DNA from 2 places in the Synechococcus sp. W60.3 genome. Region 2 is predicted to be linked to the other one. Evidence: predicted binding sites of a transcription regulator. Region 2 holds the regulator's gene; the other holds the start of a gene.
The links. The regulator NtcA, encoded in region 2, controls nitrogen genes in cyanobacteria. The targets are predictions, from matches to a motif close to GTANCNNNNGNTAC.
Positions count from the first base shown of each region.

Region 1: a site for NtcA is predicted at 12,766-12,779, ahead of glnA (type I glutamate--ammonia ligase). Genes of this name have one in related genera too.

Region 1 is NZ_JANSHJ010000002.1:9,021-24,690, reverse strand. It holds gene NW846_RS00945 (hypothetical protein) at 300-476, shown strand; gene NW846_RS00940 (hypothetical protein) at 480-791, opposite strand; gene NW846_RS00935 (hypothetical protein) at 953-1,240, opposite strand; gene NW846_RS00930 (hypothetical protein) at 1,560-1,802, shown strand; gene NW846_RS00925 (SLC13 family permease) at 1,819-3,033, opposite strand; gene NW846_RS00920 (UbiD family decarboxylase) at 3,055-4,563, opposite strand; gene NW846_RS00915 (carbohydrate ABC transporter permease) at 4,600-5,496, opposite strand; gene NW846_RS00910 (YbaB/EbfC family nucleoid-associated protein) at 5,664-5,999, shown strand; gene recR (recombination mediator RecR) at 6,021-6,620, shown strand; gene NW846_RS00900 (hypothetical protein) at 6,768-7,259, shown strand; gene NW846_RS00895 (cation:proton antiporter) at 7,352-9,388, opposite strand; gene NW846_RS00890 (SDR family oxidoreductase) at 9,589-10,317, opposite strand; gene NW846_RS00885 (hypothetical protein) at 10,384-11,091, opposite strand; gene glnA (type I glutamate--ammonia ligase) at 11,218-12,642, opposite strand; gene trxB (thioredoxin-disulfide reductase) at 13,015-14,445, shown strand; gene purL (phosphoribosylformylglycinamidine synthase subunit PurL) at 14,512-15,670, opposite strand, start outside.
Region 2 is NZ_JANSHJ010000014.1:31,042-46,711, reverse strand. It holds gene NW846_RS06770 (photosystem II S4 domain protein) at 1-743, opposite strand, end outside; tRNA gene NW846_RS06765 (tRNA-His) at 813-885, shown strand; gene NW846_RS06760 (hydantoinase/oxoprolinase family protein) at 996-3,041, opposite strand; gene NW846_RS06755 (hypothetical protein) at 3,079-4,416, opposite strand; gene NW846_RS06750 (hypothetical protein) at 4,599-5,120, opposite strand; gene NW846_RS06745 (phycobiliprotein lyase) at 5,133-5,687, opposite strand; gene NW846_RS06740 (S41 family peptidase) at 5,776-7,089, opposite strand; gene petB (cytochrome b6) at 7,295-7,942, shown strand; gene petD (cytochrome b6-f complex subunit IV) at 8,020-8,532, shown strand; gene leuB (3-isopropylmalate dehydrogenase) at 8,675-9,820, shown strand; gene ntcA (global nitrogen regulator NtcA) at 9,936-10,610, opposite strand; gene NW846_RS06715 (M61 family metallopeptidase) at 10,877-12,676, shown strand; one part of gene NW846_RS06710 (IS630-like element ISSoc15 family transposase) at 12,746-13,356, opposite strand; one part of gene NW846_RS06710 (IS630-like element ISSoc15 family transposase) at 13,356-13,692, opposite strand; gene NW846_RS06705 (hypothetical protein) at 13,785-14,909, shown strand; gene NW846_RS06700 (hypothetical protein) at 14,917-15,670, opposite strand, start outside.

The DNA of each region.
Region 1 (15,670 bases), on a different contig from region 2:
TCAGCTAGAAAACCATCGCCTCGGCAAGTGGGGATCCCTCTCTGTCGCCCAGCATATCCTCCCCGTTTCGGGAAAGCTGCTGGCCCATGCGTGGGGGCTTGCGGACAGGCTTTCCAGGGATGATTCTGGGATCCAGAACAACTTTCTCAAGGGATCCCTGTTTAGAAGCCCCAGAAGCGAGGGGATATGGTCTCAGAGCGCCCACCCTGGCAGCAGCGGCATCGACCGGAGCGGCGGCTGAGCAGGTGCAGCGGCAGACCCACCCGCCTGGCGCGGGATCTCCTCACCGGCTGGAGCTGATGCCGCGCCATACCCGACGCGATTGCGATGGGGATCGGGTAGAGGTGGGCCCACAGTTGAACATCTGGGCGGGCGTTTGCAAGTACAAGCTGAAGAACTTGCACGATCCGGAGTTGCAATGGCTGGCCGCCGAGCTGGGCTGCTGGCTGCAGGTTTCGGTCGAGAAGAAGGTATAGCGGTTAATCCAAGTAGGCGCTCAGCTCCTGCTCCAGGGTGGGCAACTGCACCTCTCCTCGTTCCAGCTCCTCTAGGTCTTGCAGTTGCCTGCGCAGGCGGGCAATCCGCTCTCGTAGATACTCTTTGATGCCCTTGGGCCCCAGGCTGAGGCAACTGCGGCAGATCTCGCCGTAGATTTGGCCGCGGTCGTTATAGACCACCGCCAGCAACACCTGCTGCCCCTTTTTTGGGATAGGGGCGGCCCATCCACCGCAGACGATGCAGGGCACCCGGACATTGCCCCCGTAAATGCTGCGTTCCCAGACAACTCTCACGCGCGGCCTCACTGCAACTTTCGCCCACCAGCATAAAAACTCAGGGGGATCCCTTGCCACCCCGGAGCGCTCGCCAACTCCCCTCTCCCTTTGGGAGAGGGGTCGGGGGTGAGGGCTGGGAGAGGGGCCGGGGGTGAGGGTTGAAAAGGGATCCCTAAAGTCTAGGTGCCAGGCGAGGTGGGCCGAGAGCGATCGATGGTGCGATAGGTGAGGCTGGCCGCTACCTCCAGAGCTTTGGCGGCGTCGCGGAAGTAAAATCCCAGCTCCTCATCCTTTTCGGTGCGGTTGGGTTTATTGAACTTGGCCTTGAACTGCACATTGCAATACATGGCCAACCCCACCAAAACCTCCGACAAACCGTGCTGGTTGATCAGCCGCTCCACATCTGTAAGCAGGCTTTTGATTAGGGCATCGGCTACCGGTTCTGGCAAACTGTCCAGGTCGTGCATCGGGTTTCCTCAGCAAACGAGATGGAGAGCCGGTGGGTCTGGGATCCCGGCTCAACTTCTCCTGATTTTCCTGCATCTTTTTGGGAATGCCCAATCCTGTCGCTAACGCTGCTGCCCCTGCCGGAGCCCCAGGGTAACAACTGGAGGGCTCCCTGGCCGCCTGCTCCAGGCGACGGGCAAGCTCTTTGGAGCCGGGATGCCGCACGCGGTTCAGGTGAAGCAAATAGGCGTACGGCGCATCTGTTTTTGGAGCTTCCCCGCAAGGGACAATGCGAAAATAGGCCAAGCGCAGCGTAGAGTCCAGGTTTGGAGTGGAGCCATGCCGGTAGTTTCTGAATATGCCTTTCCCTTCGAGCACCACCAGAAGTTTTCCCTGGATAACCCCACCATCTCTAGCCCCGGCGTTTCCAAACGGGAATACGTGGCCAGCAGGGTGTTGCAGGGCATGCTCAGCAATCCCCAAACTGCCATTGGCAATCTCTCGCCTGAGCAGCGACAGGCTTTGGTCTACACGGCAGTGTTGTTGGCAGATGAGCTTTTGGCCGCCCTTAGTGCCCAGTGAGGGCTCCCGGCAAGGCTCAGGGCTGACCCAGCCACAGACCGCTAAACCCAAGGGTAAGCAGCGTCAGGGGCAGGCCAAAGCGGAGATGTTCCCCGAACGTTAACACATACCCCTTTCTAGCTGCCGCTTCGACGGTAATTAAATTGGCCACTGCCCCAAACAGAGTCAAGTTACCGGCCAGCGTAGAGCCGGCAGACAGCAACAGCCAGGCCGTCTTTCCCTGCAGCGGGAGCAGCGACTGCAGCAGCAGCACCGCCGGCACGTTGGAGATGAGGTTGGACAAGAGGGCGACAGCGGCCAGCAGCGCCAACGGGGATCCCGCCACCTGCTCCGCCCAGGGCCCCAGACTCGTTCCCCAGCCGGCCAGCAGCTCTCGGGTTGCCCGTGTCAGGATAAACAGCCCGGAGAACATCACCAGCAAGTTCCAGTCCACCTGCCCCAAAAACCGCTCCGGCTTCAGCCGGCGGGTAATCAGCAGCAAGGCCGCCGCCACCAGGGCCGACTCCGCTAGGGGCAGGCCGGCCACAAAGGCCCCAAACAGGCCCGCTGTAATGGCCACGCTCTTGCGCAACAGGGGGGGATAGAGGCGCAGCGGCGTCCAAGGCACCTGGGCGAAGGGCTGCAGCGAGCGCACCTCGGGGTAGTAGAGCCACAGCAGCCCCACCTCCAACAGCAGCCCCACCACGGCAATCGGGGTCATCTGGGCGGCAAACTCCAGGTAGCCGATCCCGGAGAAGGAGCCGATGAGGATGTTCTGCGGGTTGCCGCTCAGGGTGGCTACAGACCCTAGGTTGGTGGCCGCCGCCAAGCCCAAGAGGTAAGGAATAGGGTTCAGCCCCAGCACGGCTGTCACCTGCAACGTGAGGGGGGTAAACACCAGTGCCAGGGTATCGTTGAGGAGAAAGGCCGAGAGCAGCCCGCTGCCGAACACCAGCATGAGCAAAAGGCCAAAGGGACTGCGGCTAACCCGAATCAGGCCCAGCAAAGCTAGCTGGAAGGCGCCGCCCTGGGACAAGCTGGCGTTCACCACCATCATGCTGAGGAGAAAGACAATCGTGGTCGCGTCGATGGCTGCCCAAGCCTCCAGCAGCGGCACTGTTCCTAGGGCAATCAGCAAAGCGGATCCCGCCAGGGCAATCGTGGCCCGGTTCATGCGCAGCCTGGGCAGGGATCCCAGCCCCAGCCCGACATAGCTCAGGAGCAGCACCAGCCAAGACAGCGCTTGTTGCACCTGCCAGCCTCTTAGCCACCCCTAGAACTCGTAGCCAAATAGGCGCGGATCCGCCGGCTGCAAGTCCAGATCCGCCAGGCCGTATTCCGCCCAGCGGCGATCCACCAGACGGGCCACTTGCGGATCCGGGGCAAGCGGTTGCCGCCAGGGGGTGTCGGTTTCCGGGGGGATCTTGGTGGTGGCATCGATCCCCATCTTGCCCCCCAGACCCCGTTTTTCGGTGGCAAAGTCCAGGGCGTCAAAGGGGTTGTCCGGCAGAATAAACACATCCCGCTGCGGATCCACCCGCGAACACAGGCACCAGAGCACCTGCCGCGGATCCCGCACATTGATGTCCTTGTCCACCACGATGACGAACTTGGTGTAGCTAAACTGGGGCAAGGCGCTCCAAAAAGCCAGGGCCGCCCGCCGCGCCTGGCCGGGATAGGCCTTGTCGATGGACAGAATCGCCACCTTGTAGCCCAAGCCCTCCATGGGCAAAAAGAAATCCACGATCTCCGGCACCTGCTGCCGCAGAATGGGGGTGTAAATGCGGTTCAGGGCCAGCGCCATCATGTCGTTTTCTTTGGGAGGCTTGCCGCTGAAGGTGGTGAGGTAGATGGGATCGCGGCGGTGGGTGAGGCAGTGGAAGCGGATGAGCGGAGCTTGCTCGTTGCGAGGGCCGTAGTAGCCGATGTGATCCCCGGCAGGGCCGTCGGGGGCCACCTCCCCTGGCGTGATGGTGCCCTCCAGAACAATCTCGGCGTGGGCCGGCACCTCCAGATCCACCGTCTTGCAGCGGGCCAGGTGTAACCCTTCGCCGGCGTAGAGGCCGGCAAACAGCCACTCCGACAGATCCACCGGCAGGGGCGTAGCCGCCGCCAGGATCACGGCGGGATCCACCCCGATGGCCACTGCCACTTCCAGCTTCCGGCCCAGGGCCGCCGCCTTGCGCAAATGCCGGGTGGCCCCCCGCACCGACAGCCACTGCACCGTCATCGTGTTGCGGCTCTGGAGCTGCAGGCGGTACACCCCCACATTGGGAATGCCATTTTCCGGGTCTTTGGTAACCATCAGCCCCAAGGTCAGCACCCGCCCGGCATCGCCGGGATAGACCCGCAGCAGGGGCAGTTGGGTGAGATCCACCGCCTCACCCAGCAGCACCACCTGCTGACAGGGGGGGAAGAGATCCCGGCTGGGTCGAGCTTGGAAGACTCGGAACAGCGCCTGCCCCAGCTCCAGGGCCTGGGCAAAATTTTTGGGCGGGCGCGGCTGGTAGAGCAAGGCCAGTTTTTTCCCCAGCTCCTCCAGCTCCCGCGGCTGCTCCATCCCCAGCGCCCAGCAGATGCGCTCCACCGTGCCCAAAACGTTGATCAGCAGGGGCATCGAGGATCCCTTCACCCGCTCAAACAGCAGCGCCGGCCCCCCGCAGGCCAAGAGGCGATCGGCGATCTCGGCAATTTCCAGGTCGGGATCTACTTCTGCTGAAATGCGGCGAAGCTGGCCACGGGACTCCAGCAGGGCGATGAAACGGCGCAGATCTCTGGGCATGAAGGGAGCACTCGCGGGGATGAGGATCTCGCTAACTTACTTGTCGCGGCTGAGGGCCAGGCCGCTCATGAAAGGCTTTTGCAGGGCAATGAACACCACCAGCGGCGGAATACTGGCGATGATCGCCCCCAGCATCATGGGGCCATAGGAGGCGGAACTATCCAGGTTGAGCAGGGATTGCAGCCCCACCTGCACCACCTGCCGCTCCCGGCCTTGCACGATCAAGCGGGGCCACAGGTACATATTCCAAGCGTAGACGAAGTGAATCACCGCCTGGGCTCCAATGGCGTTCCAGCTCAGGGGGATCAGCACCTGGGTGAGAAACTGCAGCGGGTTGGCCCCGTCCAGTTGAGCCGCCTCCGCCAGCTCGCGGGGGATGTTGGAAAAATGTTGGCGAAACAAAAACGTCGAGGTGGCGCTGGCCAGAAAGGGCACGATCAGGGCGTAGTAGGTGGATCCCCAGCCCAGGTTGGTGACCAGCCGCAGCAGAGCGATGATCAGAATTTCTGTGGGCATCATCAGGGTAATGAGCACAAAGCCGAAGGCCAGCCCCTTGCCCGGAAAGCGAAAGTAGACAAAGGCCAGCCCCGCCAATAGTGACAAAACCGTTTTGCCCACCGTGATGGCCGTGGCCACGATGGCGCTGTTGACCATGTAATGGCCTAGGTGACGCGCCACCATCACCTGCTGCCAGTTAAAGGCCAACGAGGAGCCAAAGGTCAATTGATAGCGAAATACCTCGGCATTGTTTTGGGTGCTCACGATCAGCGCATACAGCACCGGAAACCCCAGCGCCAAACAGGCCAGCCACAGGCCTAGGTGAACATACCAGCGCTCCGGGATCCAGCGCCGCCAGGACAAGGGAGAAGCCTTTTGGCGCACGGGGCTGGGCTGGGCGGCTAGCGACTGCGGATCCTGCAACAGTTGAGCCATGACACCTCCAGGCAGGGGACGCTTTTGCCCTCTCTGTTGAGGATAATTCGTCAGGGTTAACCCCAGGCTAAAAAGGCCGATCTGACCTGGGTTTCCAGCTTGGCGGGTACTTTTACCGACAAGAGGAAAGGGGTAGAGTAGAACAGCAGTGTCTAGAAGAGGATCCCATGACCCGAGGCTTTGGTCCCTTCGGCAAAATCCAAGAAGCCCTCAAGAAGGCCCAAGAGGTGCGCGACGGCGCTCAAAGGCTGCAAAAAGAGCTAGAAGAAATGGAGATCGTCGGCGAGGCCGGCAATGGGCTAGTGAAGGTGACAGTGAACGGCAACCAGGAGCCCCTCAAGGTCTCTCTGGATCCCCAAGTGCTCCAGGAGCCGGTGGATGTGGTGGAGGACTTGCTCCTGACGGCGATGGTGAACGCCTACACTCAGTCCGCCGAGACGATGCGCAAGCGCATGGAGGAGCTGACCGGAAACATCAGCCTGCCGGGGTTGGGGTTGGGCTGATCCCGGCCAGCCTGGCTTCCTATGTACACTCGCCCTTTGGCTCGCCTGATCGAGGAGCTGCAGCGCCTGCCCGGCATTGGCTCCAAAACAGCTCAACGCCTGGCCTTGCACTTGCTCAACCGGCCTGCTGGCGAGGTCGAGGCCCTGGCCAAAGCCCTGCTGGAGGCTAAGCAAACCGTTAAGCATTGCTCCATCTGTTTTAACTGGTCGGCGGAGGATCCCTGCGAGATCTGTCGCTCGCCGCAGAGGGATCCGTCGACCTGGTGCGTAGTGGCCGATGTCAAGGATCTCATCGCCATGGAGCGCACCCGCGAGTTCAAGGGCCTTTACCACGTTTTGGGGGGTCTGATCTCGCCCATGAACGGGATCGGGGCCGAGCAGTTGCGCATCCGCGAGCTGGTGGCCCGGGTGGCGCGGGAGAAGCCCCAAGAGCTGATCTTCGCCCTCAGCCCTAGCGTGGAGGGGGAGGTCACTATGCACGTGGTTAAAGATTACCTGAAGCCGGTTGCCCCCGGCCTGCGCATGACCCGTCTGGCCTTTGGCCTGCCCATGGGATCCGAGTTGGAGTATGCCGACGAGGTTACCCTGGCCCGTGCCCTAGAAGCGCGGCAGGAGTTTTAGGCCCAGGTAACTGCGGGCTGGGCTTGCCCAGAGCAAGGTGTCCAACCCTGAAGTTGTTGCTAAGGTGAGGACCACGGGTCTTGTCATGGGATCCCGGCACTTACCTGAGGTCAAGAAAGTTCAACCAGCAACGCGGAGAGGGCAGCGATGGCGGATACGGCACAAACTCACCTCAGCTCAGGCACCGTCCAGGGGCTGGACTATGTAGTTCTGGGAGTGGCCTCTTGCTTCCAACGGGATGAGGACGGTCGCCTCAGGGAGGTGTTGGTGGCCGAGCCGGTTCCCGCCGCCGCCCTGGATTGCCTGGCCCAAGAGCGCCGCAGCACTTCCTACTGCCTTCTCTACGCCACTACTTACGCAGAAGTTGTCGACAACGGGATCCCGACTTTGCCCGCCGATGTTTTCCCGCCAGGGGTGGTGCTGGGAGAAGATTTTGTGGAGCGGCTACAAGCGGCGGCCCGTACGTACCGCAGCAAGCCCCAATTTCGTCACATCCCTCTGCACCAGGTCTGCACGCCAGAGAGGGGGGTGTTCAAGCTCCATTTCAGCGCTGAGCCGCGGCGGATTCTCAATGCGGCAATGGAAGTGAGGGATGCCGACAACATCAAGCAGCACCCCCACACCCATCAGCATTTCTAAGCCCGCTAGCAGCTATCGCTACCACATCCCTGTTGCCGAAACTAGGCAAATACATCGAGTCCCACCTCAGGGCCTACCCTTGGAAGAGCAGTTTACAGTGGCTCTCCGAGCATGATCAGAGAGCAGGTGAGGCGTTCTAGGAGGCGAGTGGTCGTGTCGCTGAAGGATAGGCTCCCGCTGGGGTTGCGCCGACGAAAAGAGGGCAGCACCACCAGGTCAAATCCTTGGGCCTCCTGCAAGAGGGTTTTGACGACCTCGTCACTGGCCAAGACCTTGACCTGGACGGGGTAGCCCAAGTCTGGCTGTTGGGCTAGGGATAAAAGCTGCGCCTCCAGCCACTGGCGATCGCTTTCGGGGGTGCTGGCGAAGCAGATGTGAAGCAAGGTAACTTCTCCCTGGCTGGCGGCGGCCAAGATCTGGGCTAGGCGCACCGCCCGAGCCGTCTGCGAGCGAAAGTTTTCCAGCACCACCAGGATCCGCCGCAGCTTGTGGGGGGGATGGAGCAGGCGTGCTACGGCAACTGGGCAATGGGCAGCCCAGAGGACGCTGTTGATGACGCTGCCAAAGAGGCGGGCCTGTAAGCGGGTGGGATCGCTCCAGCCCATGACGATGAGGCTGGCGTTCTGCTCACGGCTGGCGTGGCTGATCCCCTGGGCCACGTGGCTGTCGATGCGGCAGAGAGGGGTGACCTCCACCCCAAAGGGCCGACAAAACTCCGTCGCCCGCTTGAGGAGGTGGTCTCCGTGCTCCAGGGAAGTTTGCAGCAAGGGAGAGTCCATGTGCAGGTGGCCGGTCGCCACCGAGAGGGGAACCACCCGCCCGCCCTCCTGCTTGGCCAGGAGGCAGGCCATCTCCAGCAGGTTTTCCTCGGTTTCGGGATTGGCCAGCGGCACCACGACCACGTAGGGCTGGGGAGGCGGCGCTGCGGAGGCGGGAGCGACTCCTGGTGGAGATGGGAACCGACTCTGTTCCTCCTCCATAGCCATTTGCGTGGCCGCCCGACTGGTCAAAATTGGGCCCAGGGTGGCCGTTACCAACATCAACACCACCACGCTGTTGAGCACGTCTGCATTGAGCAACCCCACGCGGTACCCCACCAGGGTTGCCGCCAAGGTAGCCGCCACCTGGGGCAAGGAGAGCGACCACATCATCAGCTTTTGGGTCGGGGTGTAGCGGTAGAGCCACTGACAGAGTTGGGCAGCAGCGTACTTGCTGAGGCCCAGCCCCAGCAGGATACTCAACAGCAGCCAAAGGGAGCTAAGGGTCTGCAAAAAAGCGCGTAGATCAAGCAACAGCCCTATATCCACAAAGAAGACGGGGATGAACAAGATGCTGCCGACAAAGACGATCTTTTCTTTGACAGAGCCCTCCCGCAGCACATCGTTCACGGCCAGCCCCGCCAGAAAGGCGCCGATGATCTTCTCTACCCCAATCCACTGCGCCCCCAGAGCTGCCACAAACAGAGCCAGCAGCACAAACAAAAATTGGTTGCCCTCTTCGCTGCCGGTGACCCGAAAAAACCGCTGCCCCAGCCAGTCCACCCCAAACAGCACAGCAGCCGCATACAGCAGCAGGGATCCCAGCAGCCGCACCAAGCTCCAGAGGGAAAACTCGCCGCCGTGGATGCCGACACAGACCGCCAAGACCAGCAGCGCGGCAATGTCGGTGAAGATGGTGCCGCCGATGGTGACCAGCACCGCCTCGTTTTTCACCAGACCGTAGCGGCTGACGATGGGGTAGCCCAGGGGGGTGTGGGAGGCAAACAGGGATCCCAGCAGGATGGCCGCGTTCCAGCCAAAGCCAAACAGCCGCCCAATGGCGGTGCCCACGGTTAGGGGAATGGCAAAGGTCAACAAGCCAAAGGTGGCAGAGCGGTTGCGGGTCTGCCGAAATTGCTCCAGGTCGATCTCCAGCCCGGCCACAAACAGCAAATAGACCACGCCGATCTCCGAGAGCAACTGCACCGTCGGCAGCTCTGAAGTCAACAGGTTCAGTCCCTGAGGACCCAGGGCGATCCCCGCCACCAAAAGGCCCACCAACCCCGGCAGGCGCAGCCGCTCAAATAGCGGCGGCACCACCAGGATCACCCCCAGCAACAGAGCAAAGGAGAGGATGGGCTCCTCTTGCACAAGTGAGCGTATGGCCTCCATCGGCTAGGCCCCCGGCTGGACGTCTTCCTGATTATGGAGGCAATCTGCCCAAAGGGCCGCAAGGAGATCTGGCCAGCCCCAACCCACCCTCTCTTGCCTGGGGAAGTTCCCGCTGGCAATACCGACTTGTGCCAGCTCTGGATCCTGCAGCAGGGATTTCTTCCAGAACTCGGCAAGCCTTAGAGAAACTGGTGGCTTTCCGGCTGCAACACCACCTCGTTGGGCACGGCATTGGCAGGCATCGTCAGGACAAAGCGAATCGCCTCGGCAGCCGTGGCAGGGCTGAGCATTTTGTCCCGCTGCACCTTGAGGCTGATGGGATCCCAGAAGGGGGAGTCGATGCCGCCAAAGTAAAACAGAGTAAAGCGTACCCCAAAGCGCTTCAGCTCGTCAGCCATGCACTTGGTAAAACCGACCACGCCAAACTTGGCAGCACAGTAGGCAGAGGCCATGGCCATGGGGTGGCGGCCCAGAATGCCGGGGAAGTTGAGGATGTGGCCGGATTTTTGCTCCCGCATGGCGTTGGCCGCCAGTTGGCTGGTGTAGAAGCTGCCCTTGAGGTTGACCGCCAGCATCCGCTCCAGCTCAACAGGGGTAATGTGCTGGGCAGGCTTGAGGATCCCGGCTCCGGCCAAGTTGATCACCACGTCGATCCGCCCGTGCCTTTGGAGGGTCTGGTTGACCAGGGCCTCCGCCTGAGCGTAATCTGTCACATCGGCAGGGATCCCCAGCCCGGAGGCAGCCCCCAGGGACATCGCTTTCTCCGCCAGCGTGCGCAAGGGATCCTCTCGCCGCGCCGCCAGCACCAGATGGGCTCCGGCCTGGGCCAGGAGAGGCACAAGGGCGCTGCCAATGCCCCCTGTGGCCCCTGTAATGAGAACAACCGCCTGGGACAATGAGGAAGACACGTTACGTTTTTTAAACTCTTCCTCTCATCATACCCAGGGAGTGGCCTTGAGGGACGATCCAGAGAGTTAAACGCGACGCAACCGCAGTCGCTGCACCCATTCTTCCCCAAAGCGCAGCCATTCTGCCATTTTTTCTGGAAGCACCATTTGGTCATCCTGCCAAATGACGAGCTGCGGCCCGAATCCCTCCGCACAGCAAGGAGGATGCTGCTCCAAGAAGTTGAGAAAACTGGGATGGAAGCGCAGGCGAATCTTGGCCTCATCTTCTCCGCGCAAAAGGTAGCGGCGAGAAAACTTGGGATGGTTCTCGAAATTGATATCCTGCATGCCAAAGGCTTTGGCAATGTCATGAAACAGGGGAATATTCGGATGTAGCCGAAAATGAGGTAGCCGTAGATCTTCGCAATAGGCCCAGAAAACAGACTGGCAATGAGTGCCGCGACTCTTGCCCCAGACAATCCTGCGACTCTTGCCCCTGCCGCTGGGGTACCTATACTGATAGTCAAAGGCACCGATCTCAGTTCCATCGATTAGCCGCTTGGACATTGAGTTGTAGAAACGTCGATCGTAGCCTTGTTCAAATAGTTTAAAGCCTGCCTGAAGCAAGCGGGAGCGGATCCCTTGGGGTAGCTCTGCTGAAAACGACATGCCCAGGCTCCTGGCCACCCGCTCCAAAGCTTCCCGACGCTTCTTCTCTAGATAGTCAGCTAGATAGACAACAAGCGCCAGAAGGCCGATAAGAACGAGAACAGAACAAAAATAAAGCCATTCCATTGCAAACCCTCCCTCCAACCTCTAGACTTCGGCGCTCACGCCCAGAATACCAAAAAAAGGGATCCCTCCAGCAAGAAGGGATCCCGTTCAAAAGCCTTGGCCGAGAACTAATGGTTTAGATGAGAATCAGGCGTCGAAATAGAGCGCGAACTCGTAGGGGTGAGGCCGCAGGTTGATGGGGTTGATCTCGTTGTCAATTTTGTACTCGATGTAGGCCTCGATGAGATCTTCGGTAAAGACACCTCCCTCCAACAAGAAAGCGTGATCCTTCTGCAGGTTTTCCAGAGCATCCAGCAGGGATCCGGGCGTGGAGGGGATCTTGGCCAGCTCGTCTGGCTCTAGATCGTAGATGTCTTTGTCCAGGGGCTCGCCGGGGTGGATCTTGTTCTTGATCCCGTCCAAGCCGGCCATCAACATGGCCGAGAAGGCGATGTAGGGGTTGCAGGTGGCATCGGGGCAGCGAAACTCCAGCCGCTTGGCCTTGGGATTTTTGCCCGTGACCGGAATGCGAATGGAAGCCGAGCGGTTGCCCTGCGAGTAGGCCAGGTTTACCGGCGCCTCAAACCCGGGCACCAAGCGCTTGTAGGAGTTGGTGGTGGGATTGGTGAAGGCCAGGATGGCCGGGGCGTGCTTGAGCAGGCCGCCGATGTAGTAGAGAGCCGTTTCGCTGAGATCGGCATAGTTGCCCTCTTGGTAGAACAGGGGCTGACCGTCTTTCCAGAGGGACTGGTGCGTGTGCATGCCGCTGCCGTTGTCATTGAAGAGGGGCTTGGGCATGAACGTCACCGTCTTGCCGTGCTTGCGGGCCACGTTCCGGATCACGTACTTGTAAATCATCATGTAGTCGGCAGCCGTGATCAGATCGGCAAAGCGGTAGCCCAGCTCCCCTTGCCCGCCGGTAGCCACCTCGTGGTGGTGCTTCTCGATAGGCACCCCCAACTTGGCCATCGTCAGCAGCATCTCGGTGCGGAGGTCTTGATGAGCATCGGTAGGCGGGACGGGGAAATAGCCTTCTTTGTAGCGCGGCTTGTAACCGAGGTTGCCGCCTTTTTCCTCCCGGCCTGAGTTCCAGCGGCCCTCAATCGAATCTACGAAGTAGTAGCCGGCATTTTGGGTTTGGTCAAACCGCACATCTTCAAAAATGAAAAACTCTGCCTCTGGGCCAAAGTAAGCCGTGTCGGCAATGCCGGTAGACTGCAGATAGGCAACCGCCCGCGCCGCCAGGCTCCGCGGACAACGGCTGTAGGGCTGGCCAGTGCGCGGCTCGATGATGTTGCAGATGAGGCTGAGGGTGGGCACTTGAAAAAATGGGTCGATCCAGGCCGTCTTGGGATCCGGCACCATGTACATGTCCGACTCGTTGATCGCTTTCCAACCCCGAATGCTGGATCCGTCGAAAGGGATTCCCTCGCGGAAGGTTTCTTCAGTGATCATCGAGGGGTGGAAGGAGACATGCTGCCAGGTGCCGAAGATGTCCACAAACTTGAGATCCACCATCTGGACATCGTTGTCCTGGATCATCTGAAGCACATCTTGGGGCGTGGATGCCATTACTCTCTCCTGATTGGGTTGCGGTTGAGACTGGGGTAATCAAAGGTAGACGGGATCCCCACGCTTCGACTTGAATGGGCCAAAAGCGCTCACCCATCCTAGAAAAGCCGATCTCAGCATTTTGTAGTTTCTGATACGAAATTGCCCTGGCTTTGGCCTTCTGCTCCAGAGGTTGGCCATCGCGCCTCTCAGCCAGGCGTTTCTGCCCTGTTGTCCCCCAGACAGAGACAAAACCCTGTCCCCCTAGCTAGAGGAAAGCGAAAATGGGACTAACAAGCTCCAGCCTCGCCGAGGGTACCAGCTCGTGTTAGGCTAAAACGTAGTCGTTATGAGTTTGGTTTAGTTTTCAGCAACAGCAAGGAGCGACATCGGATGACAGAGCAAAGTCGGGTTGAGAACGTGGTGATTATTGGTTCTGGCCCTGCTGGGTTTACGGCGGCCATTTATGCCGGGCGTGCCAACCTGAAGCCGGTTGTGTTTGAGGGGTTTCAGGTGGGCGGGATCCCGGGCGGGCAGTTGATGACCACCACCGAGGTGGAGAACTTTCCGGGTTTTCCCGAGGGCATCAGTGGCCCCCAACTGATGAAAAACATGCGTGCCCAGGCGCAGCGGTGGGGGGCAGAGCTTTACCCCGAGGACGTCACCTTTGTGGATCTGAGCCAGCGGCCTTTTGTGGTTCGCTCTGACGAACGGGAAGTGCGCACCCACAGCCTGATTATTGCCACCGGGGCCACGGCCAAGCGCCTGCACTTGCCCGGAGAGGAGATCTACTGGAACCGGGGCATGTCGGCCTGCGCCGTCTGCGATGGGGCCATGCCCATGTTTAGGGGGGTGGAGCTGGTGGTCATTGGCGGCGGCGATACCGCCTGTGAGGAGGCCACCTACCTGACCAAGTTTGGATCCCATATCCACATGCTGGTGCGCAGTGGCAAGATGCGGGCCAGCAAGGCCATGCAAGACCGGGTGCTCAACCACCCCAAGATTACCGTCCACTGGCACACGGAGGCGGTGGAGGTTCTGGGCGACGGCCTGCGCCTGACGGGCGTGAGGGTGCGCAACAACCAGACGGGCGAGATCCGGGAGATGGCAGTGGGCGGCCTGTTCTACGCCATCGGCCACAAGCCCAACACCGACTTGTTCAAAGGGCAACTGGAACTGGATGAAGTGGGCTACATTGTCACCCGCCCAGGATCTGTAGCCACCAGTGTAGAGGGCGTGTTTGCCGCCGGGGATGTGCAGGATCACGAGTTTCGCCAGGCCATCACCGCTGCCGGCACCGGCTGTATGGCGGCCATGCTGGCGGAGCGCTGGCTCTCCGAACACGGCCTGGCACAGGAGTATCACGTCGTCCCTCAAAGCCATCTTGAGCCCGCTTCTGCCTCTGCTGTCGAGGTAGAGCCGGAGGGAGACTCGGCTGTTGAGGAGGCCAGTTTTGAGCAGGAGGTGCAAGATGACCTCGACTTCAGCCAGACCTGCCACGAGGGGAGCTATGCCCTGCGGCGGCTCTACCACGAAAGCGATCGCCTGCTGATGGTCAAGTACACCGCCCCCACCTGTGCCCCTTGTCATGCCCTCAAGCTGATCTTGAACAAGGTCATCGAAGAGTTTGCCGACAAGCTGCATGTGGTGGAGATCGACATCGAGAAAGACCCGGAGATCGCCGAGGCAGGGGGGGTCACCTGCACGCCGACGGTGCAGTTTTTCAAAAACAAGGAGCTGGTGGCTCAGGTGGTGGGTGTCAAGCCCAAGTCCCACTACCGGGAGGTGATCCAGGCCAATTTGTCTGAGGCAAAATCAGCTTGAGGTAGTCCCCCTCACCCCCGGCCCCTCTCCCAGCCCCTCTCCCTGAGGGAGAGGGGAGCTAGGCGGCTAGTCGGCAAAGGCGCTGTAGTAGGCACCCTGCAGGGCGGCCAAAGAGACTGACAACAGGGGATCCCCTTCTGCCGTTGTCAACACCAACGGATCCGCAGGCCCGCCCACCTGTCCTAGAAGCTGCCACTGGCCGGGGAGCTGCGACTCTAAGTAGGCTTCCCAAGGAGAGCGCTGGGCCGGGTCCACAGAAACGAGGATGCGGCTGGATCCCTCGCCAAAGAGGGCCTGATCCCAGCGCAGGGATCCAGGAGCTAGGGAGACGCTGGCGCCGCGGCCCCCACTCAGGCAGGCTTCTGCCAAGGCCACCGCCAGCCCTCCCTCGCTGCAGTCGTGGGCGGAGCGCACCCACCCCTGGCGGATGCCGTGGCGGCAGGCCCCTTGCACGCGCTTTTCCAGCTCCAGATCCACGGGGGCAGGACGACCCGTGACCTTGTTGTAGATTGCCGCCAAATACTCGCTGCCGCCCAGGCTGGTGACGGCCTGGGATCCCAAGAGGTAGACGAGATCCCCTTCTTGCTGCCACCCCTGGCCACAGATGAATTTCAAGTCCGGAATGAGGCCCACCATGCCGATGACGGGGGTGGGGTAGATGGCCTGGGATCCCTTCTCGTTGTAGAGGGAGACGTTCCCCCCCGTAACCGGCGTGCCCAGGGCGCGGCAGGCCTCGGCAATCCCCCGACAGGCCAGGGCCAACTGCCAGTACACCACTGGGTTTTCCGGGCTGCCGAAGTTGAGGTTGTCGGTTATGGCTAGGGGATCCGCCCCCACGCAGGAGAGGTTGCGGGCGGCTTCGGCCACGGCGGCCTTGGCCCCCTCGTAGGGATCCAAATACACCCAGCGGCCATTGCCATCTAGGGTGGCGGCAATGGCTTTGCGGGCAGCCTGCAGAGGGGGCACCTCGCCCACGCCAAATTTTTGGGAGCGGATGCGGATAACCGCCGCATCTCCCTGTCCCGGCCAAAGGACGGTGTTGTTTTGCACCTGGTGGTCATACTGGCGGTAGATCCAGGCTTTGCTGGCCAGGGTGGGGCGGGCCAAAAGCTGCAGCAGCACCTCTTGCCAGGCCAGCGTTGCCTGACCTAGGTGAATCCCTTCGCGATCGCAGGGGGGTAGAGTGGCGGGATCCCATTGCCATGCCGCTTGCACATACTCCGGC
Region 2 (15,670 bases):
TCGGCCACCTCTTCAATTTGCAGCCGACCGCGACCGCGAATGGCAATCCAATCCTGGGGGCCGACGGTGTAGCTGGCTTGGGTAATCGGCTTCCAATTAACCCGCACCTCTCCCCGCTGGATCTCTTCCACCATCTTGCTGCGAGACAGGCCAAATCCTGCCGAGGCCACTGCATCCAGGCGCAAAGAGGCTTCCACGCTGGTGATGGACTTCACCCGCGGCGGTTGAACCTTCAACTGGCTGAGAGGGATCCGGCTGACCTTGACGGGCACGCTGCGCACCTGGGTTAGGTTGAGGCTGAGATAGTCCACCAGCTCCGGCACAACGATGGCCTGGGCCCCGAATTCGCCCACCACGAGGATGTCTCCCACCTTCTCGCGGGCAATTCCCGTCGCCAAAAGGGCTCCCAAAAAGTCGCGGTGGGTGGCCGGGTCGAAAAGAAAGTTTCCTTGGATTTGAACGGCGGCCAAGGGGATCCCTTCTGCGCCTTCCACCTCCAGGCTGACCTCAGGGCGGGCCAGGGCTAGGCGTTGCCGCTCTGCCTGGGCATAGCCTCCCCAGGCCATCACCTGCAGTTCGGCCAAGTTGTGCAACCGGCTTTGTACCTCGGCTACTTCTGCCGGGGAGAGAAAGTCACTCCAGACCACTTGCCAGGTTTTGAGGGCTTGCTCCCCCAGATCCAGAATGCGCGCCAAGGTTTCTCGATACTCCGCTCCTTTCAGTAGTTCGGTTCTGGGCAGCATGTTGGGGCGCTTCAATCTTTGCGGTTCTGTTCTGTTTGTCCCATGCTAAGCTAGATCCCCAGGATCCTGGCGGGCGTAGCCAAGCGGTTAAGGCAGAGGATTGTGGTTCCTCCATTCGTGGGTTCGAGTCCCATCGTCCGCCCTGCCGCAATAACCTGAGCCCTGCCAATTTAGAGAAAACCTCAAAACCTTGCAAAACTGCTGGCAACCAAGCTGAGGAAGGGTTCCCGAGGGCCGCACCTGGCAACGGAATCACCCGCAGCTCAGGATCAGGGTTCCCACGGCGTCGATATTGCCCGTCCAACCGGCTTCGATCACCACGGTAGCCTCCGGCATCTCCACAATCGCTGGCCCGCCCAGTTGAAACCCCACCCCCATGCGCCGCCGATCGTAGACTGGGACCGGTCGCATCCGGCCGCCCGTCCAGGCCTGGCGCTCCCCCTTGAAGGGATCCCCTGGCAGGGGGGGCGGCGCCTTTAAAGGCACAGGGGGCAAAGCTTGTACCGCCCGCAGACGCAGCTGGATCACCTCCACCTCTTGGTCGGGATCCTGCCAGCCGTAGCGCTGGCGGTGGGCCTGGTGAAACCGCTGCTCCAAGAGAGAAACCGGATCCGACAACTGGGCCGGGATCTCCAGCTCAAAAGACTGGCCGCGGTAGCGCAGGTCGAGGCTGAAGGAGAGCCCCGGCTCCTGCAGGTCGGCTTGCGCCTGGCGGATGAGGGGCGCCGCCCACTGGGCCAAAAGGGATCCTCCCCCTTCCCCCTCCAACTGTTGCAGCGGCTGCAGGATGGCCCGCCGGTAGTCCCGCCGCAGATCGGCCAAAGCCATACCCAGAGCCGAGAGGACACCGGCAAAGGCCGGGATCAAGATGCGGCGGATCCCCAGCTCTTCTGCTAAAGCACAGGCATGCATGGGCCCAGCTCCGCCAAAGGCCAGCAGGGCAAAATGGGCAGGATCCAAGCCCCGCTCCACGCTGATGACCCGCAAAGCCCGCGCCATGGCCACATTGGCCAGGGTGCGAATGCCAACAGCCGTCTCCTCCAAAGTCAAACCCAAGGGCTCCGCCAGCGTTCCGATGGCCTGGCCGGCCAAGTCCCGCCGTAGGCAAACAGCGTCCCCCAGCCAGCCCCCATCCGGCAAGTAGCCCAGCCAGAGGTTGGCGTCGGTTACCGTGGGAGCCGTTCCTCCCCGCCCATAGCAGGCCGGCCCAGGGTTGGAGCCGGCACTCTCCGGCCCCACCTGCAGCCCGCCCCCGGGTAGCAGGGAGGCCAGGGATCCGCCCCCAGCACTGACCGTGTGGATGTCGATCTGGGGCTGCTGCACCGGCAGGCCGCACACTACCGCTGACGGGGTAACCTGGGGGATGCCGTCTTGAATGAGGGCCACATCGGTGCTGGTCCCTCCCATGTCCAGGCTAAGCAAATGGGAGTAGCCACTCAGCTGGCCCAGGTAGGCCGCTCCGTAAACGCCGCCCGCCGGCCCCGAAAGCAGCGCCACCGAGGCATGAGCCGCTGCCTGGGCAATGGAAGTGACGCCGCCGGAGGATTGCATGATCAGGGGTTCGGGGATCCCTCGCTGCCGGCAGCCCTGCGCCAAGCGGTGCAGGTAGCCCGACAGCACCGGGCTGAGGTAGGCATCAATGGCCGTGGTGCTAAAGCGCTCGTATTCCCGAAACTCCGGCGCCACTTCGCAGGAGAGGGAAACATGCAAGTCGGGGAAAGCCTCTCTCAGGGCCGCCCCCAGGCGCTGCTCGTGCTCCGGGTAGAGGAAAGAAAACAAGAATCCCACCCCCACGGCACGGATCCCATCCTGCTCTACCCGCTCGCCCACTTCCCGGAGGACGCGCTGGATTTCCTCTTCCGTCAGCGGCTCGACCACGCCGCCGGCGCTGCAGCGCTCCTTCACCTCCAGGCAGTGGTGGCGGGGCACCACCGGCTCTGGCTTGGGCTGAGTGAGGTCGTAAAGGGAAGGACGGTTTTGGCGACCAATGGCCAGCACATCCCGGAAGCCCGCCGTGGTCAGAAACAGGGTGGGGGATCCCTTGCGCTCCAAGAGGGCGTTGGTGGCCACCGTCATGCCGTGGCAGAACACGTCCACCTCAACTGGGCCCAGCTTGTCCAGGGCGGCAAAGACCCCCGCTTCTGGGCTGGGGGTGGAGAGCACCTTGGCTGTCCGGATCTGGCCTTCCTGGAGGAGCACCAGATCCGTGAAGGTGCCTCCCACGTCGATCCCCAGGCGGACCAGGCCCCCCTGCCTCCCATCCTGTTGCTTGCCTTGCGCGCTACTGGCATTGGCCATGGCTCGATAAGACCCTTGGGCAGGCCTCAACCCCTCGCTAGAGACGAGGCCGGGGCACCTCTTCCGACTTGCTTTCCAGGGGTTGCTCCTGCTGCAAAAGCTGGCGAAAGGCCGGCTCGTCCAGCCGGTAGTCCCGCTGCTCGATCAGATCCCGCTCCGTAGAGTAGATGGTGTCCGACTCCCGCACCACTTCTTGGCGGCGGAAGCGGCGGGCAAAGTCGAGCTTGCGCAGCAGCGCCTCGGAGGGACGCTTCAGCCGCTCTTGCCAGAACCGCCGGATGCGATTGCGGCGCTCCACCCCCTGGTTGCGGAACTGCAACGTCAGCCACCGCACTGCAGGCACTGCCAAAAACAGCGTGCCGTAGAGAAAGAGGAATCCAATCAGCGGGTAGATAAACGCCAAAAAGGCGTTGCTGCCAGCGGCGGCTGCCACCTCCTCCCGCGCCCCGTAGAGAATGGCCGCCAAGAGAAAATTGAGCACACCCAAGCCAGCAGCTAGGGTCAGTTGCTCAGGGGTGGCGCGGCTAAACACCCAGGGTTTTTCTTGCAACACCTCCGGGATCTTCTTGGAGCGGCGCTCTGAGGCGGCCACCTGTAGCTCTGGGAAGCGATAGACGATATCGCCGTCCTCGCTTACCTCCGGCTGGCCGTCGAACTTGAGCAGAATGGGCAGCATATAGTCTTCGTATTCTAGGGCCGGGGATCCCGGCTCCACATCCAGGTAGGGCAGCACCTGCTCGGCGGCGATCACCCCCCCGTTGGCGCGGATCACTTGGCCGATCAAGGCATAGCGCTCCTCTTCCAGGTTGGCGTTGGGATCCCCGTCCCCAAACAGGAAGCTGTACACCGCCTCCAAAAAGTTCATCTCCGATTTTTCCCGGCGGGGCTGCGCCCGACCGGAATAGCCCCCGTAGTAGGGGTAGGGACTCCAGAAGGGGTTGCCCACCCAAAGGTTGGGGAAGTAGAAGAACCCCACCTCGCGCGAGCGACTGCGACTGCCGCTGCCCTCTTCACGACTGCTGGCCATCTGCAGAGCTATCAACGCCAGGGTGATGAGGATAATCGACACCACCAACAGGATGCCGAAGGAGATGCGCAGCCCGTAGAGAAAGCCGCCCCACAGCTTGCGTCGCAAGGCTGCCAGCCGATCCTGCTGCTCCCTGCGCTTGAGAATGTCGCGAAAGTCGGGCGGGAAAACGTAGGCAATCTCCCCCTGCCGCGAAACCTGGAGATGCCCCCCAGCCTTTTGGGCTAACTTCAGCAACTCCTGTTTGGCCTCCTCTAGGGCCAGGCCTGTGCTGGAGGCAATATCTCCCAGAGTGACCCGCAAGCCCAACTGCTCTACTGCATCGATGACCAATGTCTGTGTAGCCACTCTCAACCTCCGCTGGTTACCTACTGTTGCCCGGGATCCAACTGGGACGCTCGCCCAGCATCTGCAGCCAAGGGTTACAGCCATCCCTATTCCCAGTATCTCTCTTCAACTCGGGGGCGACGAGGGCGGCTGTTGCTGCTTTTGGGTCAGGCAGCCTGTCTCTGCGCCGACCCAGGGCTGGGCTAGGGCAGCCAGGCCATCACCGCTAGCAGGGCGAAAAGGATCCCGATCAACACCCACGTCAGCCGTTGGGTATTCAAGGGGGGAGCAGCCTCGCGGCGGATGGGATCGGCGACTTTTGGCAGGGAAGCTGGGCGGCGGGGGCGCTCATAGACCAGACGGCGTTCCCCTGGCTCGGCCTCTTCCAGATGGCTGAGATCTGGGATTTCGAGCAACCACTCTGCTGGTCGCCGCAGACGCGGAGCCTGCCAGATGCCCAACACGTAGCGGGCCTGTTGAGCCACTTCCGGATCCGGGTTGCCCAGCAAGGTTTGCGCCAAGCGGATCGCCTCCTGGGTCTCTCCAAGGGCCTCCTCGGCCAGGGCCTGCCAGAGCCGCAGCTTGCCCGCTTGCGGGTAGCGGCTTTGGGCCTGTTTCACCTGTTCCAGAACCCGACGGTATTGTCCCCGCTCAAAGCTGGCCTCAATCCGGGCCAGATGCTGGGGCAGGCGCAAGTCTTCGGGAGGGATCAACTCCGGATCCACCGATAAACCCCCCTAGGTAAGCTTTTGTTCTACCCCAAACCCCACCAGCAGCAGCTCCTCCAAGGGCTGACCGTGAGGGGGTCGTTGGTAGGTGAGGATCTGGCGCAGGCGCAGGCGTGGGTTAAGCAAGGTGATGGTATCCACAGCAACGACGCGGGTGTAGGTGGTGGTCATCACCAGTTGCAGGGATCCGGGATCGAAGCGGAAGCTGGCCACTATGGGGCGGTCTTCCTCATAGGCCCGATCCCGCAAGTAGTCGCCCTCCAGCCCACGGGGCCCTTCTCGCCGGGGCACGAAGAGCATGTTTAGCTCTTGCCCAGCCTCCTCCCCTTTTTCGGAAACCGTCTCAAACGCCAGGTGGAAGCCCAAAAACCCGTCCACACCGTGGTTGGGGTAGTTGTTGTCGGCCAGTACCTTCTCCTTGAGCTCAGGGGTGAGGGTGCGAATGGTGAAGTCGGTGCGCGAACGCTCCACCTCCCCTCGATCTAAATAGTGGTAGGTGCGCTCGGTGTGCCAGGCGCCAATGCAGCAGTTGAAGAAGTGGTGAAATTTTTGCAGGGCATTCATGCCAGAGGGATCGAGAGCAGGGCCAAGTGGACGGCTAAACCTGATCCTAAAACGAATCGCAGACAAACAGGCACTCCCCTTCTCCCCCTCAGGTGTTAGCTGCCGCTGGGATCCCCTGGGCCACCGACAAAGTCGCCCCCAACACTTCCAAAGCCCGCTGCAACTGCCCATCCTCAGGGCCGCCCAGGCTTTCTGCCGTCAGGGGAACAGGGCCCGCGGCCACCTCCACATCGGGCTGGATCCCTTGGCGATGAATGTCGTGGCCGTTGGGGGTGAGGTATTTGGCAGTGGTCACGGCCAGCCCCGAGCCGTCCGCCAGCTCCAGCAGGGATTGGATCAGCCCCTTGCCGAAGGTGCGCGTTCCCACCAGTTGCGCCCGTCCGCTGTCCTGCAACGCCCCCGCCAAGACTTCGCTGGCGCTGGCACTGCCCTGGTTCACTAAGACGACCAAGGGGGCTGCCGTGAGGACTTCGCCGGTGGCGGGAATGCCGTCCTGAATGCCGTAGCGATCCGTCACTCGCACGATGTCGCCTTTGGGGATCCAAAAGCGAGCAATCTCAATGGCCGCCTGCAGTAACCCTCCGGGGTTGTTGCGCAGATCGAGGATGTAGCCCCGCACTCCTCGCGCTTCTGCGGCCTGGATGGCCTGACGCACTTGAGCGGCGGCATTGCCGTTAAACTGGCTGAGGCGGATGTAGGCTACCTCCCCCTGGGGCAGCTTGAAAAAACCGGTGCGCACCGGGTTGATCAGGATGGACTGCCGCACCAGCTCCACCTCCCAGATGCGCTCCTGCCGCTTTAGCCGTAGGCTAACGGTTGTGCCGCTGGGGCCGCGCATGCGTTCTGCCACCTCATCCAAGCTCAGCCCTGCCACTGGCACCTGATCCACCGCCAGGATCTCATCTTGAGGTTGGATCCCGGCCCGCTCGGCAGGAGTCCCCTCCATTGGGGCGATGACCCGTACTGCCCCCTGCCCGTCGATGGCAATCTGGAGGCCGACGCCGCTCAACTCGCCAGCAGTGGAAGTCTGCAGGCTGAGGTAGTGCTCCCTGTCCAAAAAGCGGGTGTAGGGATCCCCCAGAGTTGCCAGCATCTCCTCGATGGCCCGGTAGGTCTCTTGCCGATCCTTCAGGGGCCGAGAGAGAAAGCGCTGGCGCACCTGCCACCAGTTCTGTCCGTTGAAACCCGGATCCACGTAGGCCCGATCCACATAGGCCCACGCCTGCGCCAGCAGTTGCTGCTCTTCCCCCCAGCGGCTGGCCTGCACCTGACAGGCGCCAATGCCCAAACTCGCCCAGAGCAGGCACCCTAGCAACAAAACTCGGACAGCCTGGCGTAACCCCCATCCGATCCCCAACCCTCTGCAACTGCTTTCCCCAGATCTCGGCTTCTGCGCAATCATCGGATCCCAAACTGAAGAAGAAGCTAAGAAATACTAAGAAACGTGAACAAGATGAGACATCAGCAGGCGTTTGGGCTGTTGGTGTAGGGATCCCTGTCTCAAAGCTGAGCCCGACTTCATGATCGTGTTAACGAATTGTGTTACAGTGCCATAGGGAGTGGGCCCGCCCCGCCCTGGATATCCAACTCTAAAAATTGCAGGCATCATGAGCAAAGTTTACGACTGGCTAGACGAGCGGCTGGAGATCACGCCTTTCGTCGATGACGCAACCGGAAAATTCATTCCGCCCCACGTTAACATCTTCTACTGCCTCGGCGGCATCACGCTGGTGTGCTTCCTCATTCAGTTTGCCACCGGCTTTGCCATGACTTTTTACTACCGTCCAACGGTGGCCGAGGCTTTTGAATCGGTCAACTACATCATGACCCAGGTCAACTTCGGCTGGCTGCTGCGCTCCATCCACCGCTGGAGTGCTTCCATGATGGTGTTGATGATGATTCTACACACCTTCCGGGTTTACCTGACGGGGGGGTTCAAGAAGCCGCGCGAGCTGACCTGGGTAACCGGCGTGATCTTGGCGGTACTGACGGTTTCCTTTGGGGTTACCGGTTACTCCCTGCCTTGGGATCAGGTGGGCTATTGGGCAGTCAAGATCGTCTCCGGGGTGCCCAGTGCCATTCCGGTGGTGGGGGATGCCCTGGTCCAGCTTATCCGCGGCGGCGAGGCAGTTGGCCAAGCCACCCTCACCCGTTTCTACAGCCTGCACACCTTTGTGTTGCCTTGGCTGACGGCGGTCTTCATGACGATGCACTTTCTGATGATCCGCCGCCAGGGCATCTCCGGGCCTTTGTGATCCCAAACCGGTTCTTGTGAGCCGGGCACCCTGGATGCATCTTTTCAGAACTTTTGCCCTAGACAAGGAGAATGGCTATGCCGGTCTCAAAGCAAGTGATAGCAACCGAGGCGATTACCCGCAAAGTTGACCTAGACAATCCCAAAGTTTTGGCCAAGCTGAAGAAGAACATGGGCCACATGACCTACGGGGAGCCCGCTTGGCCCAACGATTTGCTCTTTATGTTCCCGGTGGTGATCCTGGGCACTATTGGGGTGATTGTCGGCCTGGCGGTCATGGATCCGGCGGGTGTCGGCGAGCCGGCGGATCCCTTTGCCACGCCGCTGGAAATTCTGCCGGAGTGGTATCTCTACCCCGCGTTTCACATTTTGCGCATTGCTCCCAACAAGCTCTTGGGCATTGCCCTGATGTCGGCCATTCCGGTCGGCCTTCTGTTTGTGCCTTTCATCGAAAACGTCAACAAGTTTCAGAATCCGCTGCGCCGCCCCGTGGCGACGACGGTGTTTTTGATCGGCACCTTGGTCACCCTCTATTTGGGCATTGGCGCCACCTTGCCTCTGGATAAGTGGGTCACCCTGGGCCTGTTCTAGAGGGCAGAATATCGGCTTGATAACTCTGAGTGCAGCAGGCCGGTGGCCGGGCTGCACTTTTTTTGGACGTGGGGGACTTTTCGGCAAACCTGGGGGCCAAGGGATGGTAATATCGCTACGCATTCTTTTGCTGTGACCGCCCATGAGCGTTCCTTCCTCTGCTGTCCGAACCTATCGGATTACAGCCCTGGCCGGAGATGGGATCGGTCCTGAAATCATGCAGGTGGGGCGGGCGGTTTTGGATGCGGTTGCCGCTCAGGTGGGGTTTTCCCTCCAGTGGCAGGAGGGCTTGATTGGCGGGGCCGCCTACGAAGCCACGGGGGATCCCTTGCCGCCAGAGACCTTGAAAATGGCCCAGGAGAGCGATGCTGTTTACTTGGCGGCAGTTGGCGACTTTAAGTACGACACCCTGCCGCGGGAGAAGCGCCCTGAGCGGGCTTTGTTGGGCTTGCGGGCGGGCCTGGGGCTGTTTGCCAACTTGCGCCCGGTGAAGATCTTTCCGCAACTGGTGCAGGCCTCTTCCCTCAAGCCGGAGGTGGTTGCCGGGATCGACCTGGTGGTGGTGCGGGAGCTCACCGGCGGCATCTACTTCGGCCAACCCAAAGGGATCTTCACAGATGCCAAGGGATCCCGGCGGGGTGTGAACACCATGGCCTACAGCGAGGCGGAGGTGGATCGCATTGCCCGTGTGGCTTTTGAACTGGCCCGCAAACGCCGGCGCAAGCTCTGCTCGGTGGATAAAGCCAATGTCCTGGAAGTGTCACAACTGTGGCGGGAGCGGGTTACCGCCATTGCGGCTGAGTACCCCGACGTGGAGCTGTCCCACCTGTACGTCGATAATGCTGCCATGCAGTTGGTGCGCTGGCCCAAGCAGTTTGACGTCATTCTCACGGAGAACCTCTTCGGGGATATCCTCTCCGACGAGGCGGCGATGCTGACCGGGTCCATCGGCATGTTGCCCTCTGCCTCTTTGGGATCCTCTGGCCCTGGGGTGTACGAACCCGTACACGGGTCAGCCCCGGATATTGCCGGACAAGACAAGGCCAACCCCATTGCCCAGGTGCTCTCCGGGGCAATGCTGCTGCGCTACTCCTTGGATCAGCCCCAGGCTGCCGACCGCATCGAACAGGCCGTCGAGGCGGTTTTGGCCCAGGGCTACCGCACTGCCGACATCTACTCTGAGGGGATGACCCTCGTCGGCTGTCGGGAAATGGGGGAAAAGATCTTGGCTGCTCTGGCCCAGCAGCAAGCCTCCCCCCAAGGATCGCTCTCAGCCCCTGGTGGTTGAGGGGAGGTTCCCTCGTCGCTGCCCTGCCCTGGTGGCACGGCTACTCCTCTCCCAGAGGGAGGGATTGTCCCGACTGGTAAATTCCTGGAAACGGCCCTAGGGGCAGCTTCTCCCCCTAGGCAAAGCGATGGCCAAGCTGCATTGGGTCGTGGACGGTGATCTTTTTCTTGTGGATGGAAATGTAGTTCTTCTTGCGCAGCTCCCCCAACAGACGAGTGATGGTGACGCGAGTGGAGCCGATCGCTTCCGCAATGGCCTGGTGGGATAGCTTGAGATCGATGGTGACTCCATTGGGGCCGGGCACCCCGAAGTCGCGGCAGAGGATCAGTAGAAAGCTGACCAGACGGGATCCCATGTCGCGGTGGGCCAGCGTCTCGATCATCATCTCCGTCTGCAAGATGCGGGAAGACAGGCTCTTGAGGAGCAACATGGAGAGCTCAGCGTTCTCCCGCAAGGATTTTTCCACCTGTTCGATGGGCAGAGAGAGCAGCTCGACGCGGGTAAAGGCCACCGCGTGATAGAAGCGGTCGGAGCGCTGCCCCGTGATGAAGGAGAGCACCCCAAAGATGCTGTTTTCCCGCAGGAGAGCGACGGTAATTTCTTCCCCCATTTCGTAGACCCGCGAGAGCTTGACAGCTCCTTTCACCAAAAAGTAAACCCGCTCCGCCGGATCCCCAGGAAAGAAGATGGTCTTACCGCGCTCAAACGTTTCGATAACCGGAGGATGGTGAGGCCCTCCCAACTGTTTGAAGGCTGCAACCAGAGATTTTTCTGCAATGGCCACTGCCATATTCTTCAACCTTTTAAGGTCAGTTTATCCCTTAGAATCAACCCAACAAGATCAGCCAGGAGTGCCGGGGTTGAGCTGCCCGCTATTGACCCAAGCCACCCTTGACTCAAAAATGACCTCGGCGGCAAGATTATCCTAAGCTAAAAGACTCTGCTTGGATATCTTTGTAGCAGGAGCTACATCTTTGAAGTCTTGTCTCCTGTCCAAGATATGCTTCTAGCGCACTGTTTTGGGACGGTGCAGGCGGGAGGTGCGAGGAAAGTTATATGGGGATCGCGCAGGGTGGGGTTGCCGCCCCTTCTCAGCTAAGCCGTCAGCATTTCACGGTGCGGATGCCGGAGCCGGCCAATCACCTTTTGGAGGTGGAACTACAGATCCAAGAGGTGGATCCAGAAGTACCTCTGCAACTGCGGCTGCCGGTGTGGACGCCGGGATCCTACCTGGTGCGGGAATATGCCCGCCATGTGCAAGAGTTTCAGGCAGCAACGGAGCAAGGGATCCCTTTGGCCTGGCGGAAGGTAGATAAGCACACTTGGGAGATCGAGCCGCCCCGCTGTTCGGCTGTCGCGATCCGCTATCGGGTCTACGCCTACGAGCTGACGGTGCGCACCAACCATTTGGATCTCACCCACGCCTACTTCAACGGGGCGGCGCTCTTTCTCTACGTGCCCGGTCGCGAGCGGGAGCCCTACACCTTGACGATAATCCCTCCCAAACCCGACTGGCACGTCGCCACCAGTTTGCGACCTTTGAGGTCTTCTTCTGAGGATGCTGCTTCCGGCCAGTCTTTTGTGGCGGCAGACTACGACGAGCTGGTGGATAGCCCGGTGGAGGTGGGCCTGCACCAGTTGCGGTCGTTTGCGGTGGAAGGGATCCCTCACTACTTCGTGGTCTGGGGAGCGGGCACCCTAAATTTGGAGCAAGCGGTGGCCGATGCCGAGAAAATTGTCCGGGCCACGGCGGCGTTTTTTGGCGAGCTGCCCTACGACCGCTACTGGTTTATTGTGCATTTGTCAGCCGGGGGATTTGGCGGCCTGGAGCACAAGTACAGTGCCACCCTCAATTATTCTGGACTGGAGCTGCATCAGCCCCACTCCTACCGCCGCTTTTTGGCGCTGCTGGCCCATGAGCTTTTCCATGCTTGGAACGTCAAGCGGCTGCGCCCTCTGGCTTTGGAGAAAATTAACTACAACCAAGAAAACTACGTGGACTGTCTGTGGTTTTGCGAGGGGGCAACCAGCTACTACGAAAATGTCATCTTGCTGCGGCCAGGGATCCTCAGCGCCGAAGATTTTTTAAAGATCCTGGCCGAGCAAATTGGCCGGCTGCAGCGCACTCCAGGTCGAGCCGTACAATCGCTGCGAGAATCCAGTTTCGACGCCTGGATCAAGCTCTACCGTCCCCACGAAAATAGCCTCAACAGCCAGGTTTCCTATTACCTAAAGGGCGCTTTGGTCTGCTGGCTGCTAGATCTGCACATTCGCCACCTCTCAGGGGGGCAGGGATCCCTGGACACGGCCCTGCGGGATCTGTGGCAGCGCTTTGGTCGGACAGAGAAAGGCTACAGCAACCAAGACTTGCAAGAGGCGTTTGAGCGGGCAGCCGGCGCCGATCTCAGCCCCTTTTTCGCCGCCTATGTGGACGGCACGGAAGAGCTAGACTACAACGCCTACCTCCACCCCTTTGGCCTCACCCTCAAGGTTCACTTCAGCCGACCCAACCCTCCCCCCTACCTGGGCCTCAACTTCAACGGCGAAGGCAATCGCATCAGCGCCGTCGAGATGGGATCCCCCGCTCAAAAAGCCGGCATCTGGGCTGGCGATGAGTTGGTGGCCTTGGATGGCTTCCGGGTAAGCGCCGCCACCTTGCCGGAGCGCCTGGCAGCCTATCAGCCCCACCAAACCATCTGTCTTAGCGTCTTCCAAGGCAATCAGTTAAAGCACTTTTGGATCCCCTTGGATCCGCCCCGCCCGGATGTGTACACCCTGGAGGCCTTGCCTGAGCTCACTCCCGCCCAGAAAGCGCTCCAGCAGGGCTGGCTGGGATCCCTTCTGGCTCAAGAGTAAGCAGGAGGTAGCAATGCTTTAAAATCTTCCTAGCTGTTCACAACTCCTGAGTTACAGCCTGTTAAGAGCTCAAGGGGTACAATAGCAGCACTTAGCAAACCAACTTCGGAAGGAGGATGGATTGATCAGTAGTAAAGAAGTCTTCACTATCTGCTCCATGCTATATTTCCCAATTCTGCAAAGCTGCCGAGTAAAATGCTTCAACACTGACCACATCATCTCAATGGGATTCAACTCCGGCGCATACACAGGCAGGTATAGGATTCGTGCTCCTGTCCCCCTAATCAATTCCTCAACTTCCCGACTCTTGTGGATATTCAAATTGTCCATAATCACAACCTTCCTCGCATCTAGCTTCGGACATAACTCGCTTCTCAAAAACTCCAAAAAGTCCTCTTTCTTCATCCCACCCTTGATGACACGACAGCCAACTACACCTCTCAAGGAAATAGCTCCAATAACCGTATACTTTTCACCCTTGTATCTCTGACGATAATGATAAGCCTTTTGACCACGTAAACTCCGAGATACTCTCCGCTCCATTCCCTCCCAGACTCCCGTCTGGTCGATGGCAATCAAATCCTCCGCTGGAATATTCCTGACTTCTTGACTATAAGCTAGTCGTTCCCTTTGCACCTCCTCTTCTTTGACTTTTGCACTGCGGTAGGTCTTTTTTTTAGAGTCATTCCTTGCTTTTTCAAGAAATTATGTATCGTGACGATGCTTACATTGATTCCTAAGCGCTCGCGCAACAGTTCTTGATACTGCCACAGGTAGAAGTCTGGGTGTTCTGTAATAATTGCCATCACTTCCTGCCGATGTTGTTCCAAAATGCCCACTCGCTTGGTGCCTGCTTTCTTAGGAGCTAAATCTTGAGTTTGTTGGTACTGACGCACCCAGCGGTGTACTGTTCTTTTGGTCACCATGAAGCGTTTAGCTACCTGGCGGATGGAGGTGTTACCTGCCTGGTAGGCTGCTACAACTCTTTGCCGCAAATCCAAAGAATGAGTCGGCATTCCTTTCTCTCCTTCCTCTTGAATACCTGTACCCTATTTTAAATTAAAAGGCTGTAGGTTAAAGAAAATAGGATAAATAGGATCAAGGGAAGATGACTCTGCTTTTAGGTCTTCTAATTGGATTGGCTATTGGTTTCTGCCTGGGCGTTTATACCTGTAGGCTCACTCAAAGAGCTAATAGTCAGTTACTGGATGAGATTCTAAGAAAGTTACAAGCTGATCTTGAGGGCTTCAAACTTCATATCTCAGAAAGTCTGTCCGAAAGTTACCAAAACTTCCTTCAGCATTTAGCTGAGTACAGAAGTCAGCTAGTTAAGAACATAAGTAACCAGCAGAATATCCTGAGCAGGCTATTAGAAAGTACAGAAAAAATTTCCCAGAATCTAAGCTCAAGTTCTAGCCTTCAAAAGACGAAGGAAACTAACGAGCGAACTGCTGGCGCGCGACTCAAGAGTTTGCCGCCAGGGACGATTAGCTGTGAACAGGTGAAAATAGGGGTATTTCTGTGGTCTAGGAACATAAGGATGAAGAACCCGATCCCATCTAGTAAAAAAGCCGATGCAGAAGGAGAACTCGATAACAAGCTGAACTGGATATCAAACCTTATGGGTCAGAGGTACTCGCTGATCGAGAAGCTTTACAAAGAAATTAAATCTGGCATTGGAGAAGAAAAGGCCTTAACTCTTTGCTTAAAAGGCAACTCCCCGGAAGTGATAAGTTATAGCTGCCAACTTGCTTCCACTCTACATAAGGTTAATTTCTTAGAGGAATATAACTACTCAAAATCCTCCAAAAACCTGAGGGTAAAGCTAAGCAAGTCTCCAGAGGCAATCAAGTTCCTATCTGGAGATTGGCTGGAGAGATATGTCAAACAGCAACTGATCAAGTTTGCTAGAGAGCAGGGACAGAAGATCGATTTTTCCTACATCGCAAATGCGGAAGTTACTTTGCCCAACGGTAGCGACTTTGAGATCGATCTCTTCTTCCACATTAACAACCGATTCTACTGGATAGAGTCGAAGACCGGCAGCTATAGAGACTGTATAGAGAAGTACTCTTGGCTCGCCTCCGAAATGGGTCTCGGCCCAGATCAAGTCTTTCTGGTCTTGGCAGATGTTGATCAAGAGACGAGAAGTAGGATCTACTCCTCCTATAATCTTTCAGCTATTAGTGTCGAGGAGGTTGAGTCTCTGCTGTACAGAATTGTGAGGAGGTAGGCCCAGTCTAAGCTACCACCTTGACAGCCTGCTCCATACACCACCAGGGATCCTCGGCAAAAGCTGGCATGGGCGTGCTGCCCGCCTTGCCCAAGATGGCCAGCCTGACTTCTCTATCCAGACGGGATCCGGAGCCATAGGGATCGTCAGAGGGGGGCTCCAGCCTTTGTCCTAGAGGGGGCATTGCCATAATGCCCGGCTGCATGCCGGTACTGGTGACCCAGATTTTGAAGCGATCCACCGCCGTTTCTGTGTCTTCGGGCAGTTGCATCTGGAGCAGATAGCGAGGGCCAGAGCCAACTAATACGCTTTCGCTGGGGCGCAGGCGGGCAGGAGAGTCCGGCTGGTAGGGATAGACTAAACCGACGCTGCACTGCCGTTCGTCAAAGACTGTTACATAGACGTGCACCGGCGTAAGGGCCCTGTTGCGCAGGGCGATGGCGAGGTTGCGGCCTGCTTGAATTTGCACCTGGCCTTGGGGATCCCGCGGCAAAGGGCTAACTTCAGCAGGGCTAGAGCCACTGGCCGGCGTTTCCAGTTGCAGAAACTCTACTTCCAGAACACTGCTCAGAGCATCGCTGGCAGGTTGCAGGTTGAGGAGGTTGTCGAAGGCGGCCACATGTTCCAGCAGCCGCACCAGCTTGCGGGGCAGAGCCTGTGGCTTTTTTACCGGGATCCGAAAGGCTGCCAGCGCCACCTCTTCCTCCCGTCGGTAGAAGTGGTAGATGGCATCTGGCAGCATCTCTACCCGCAAGTCCGCT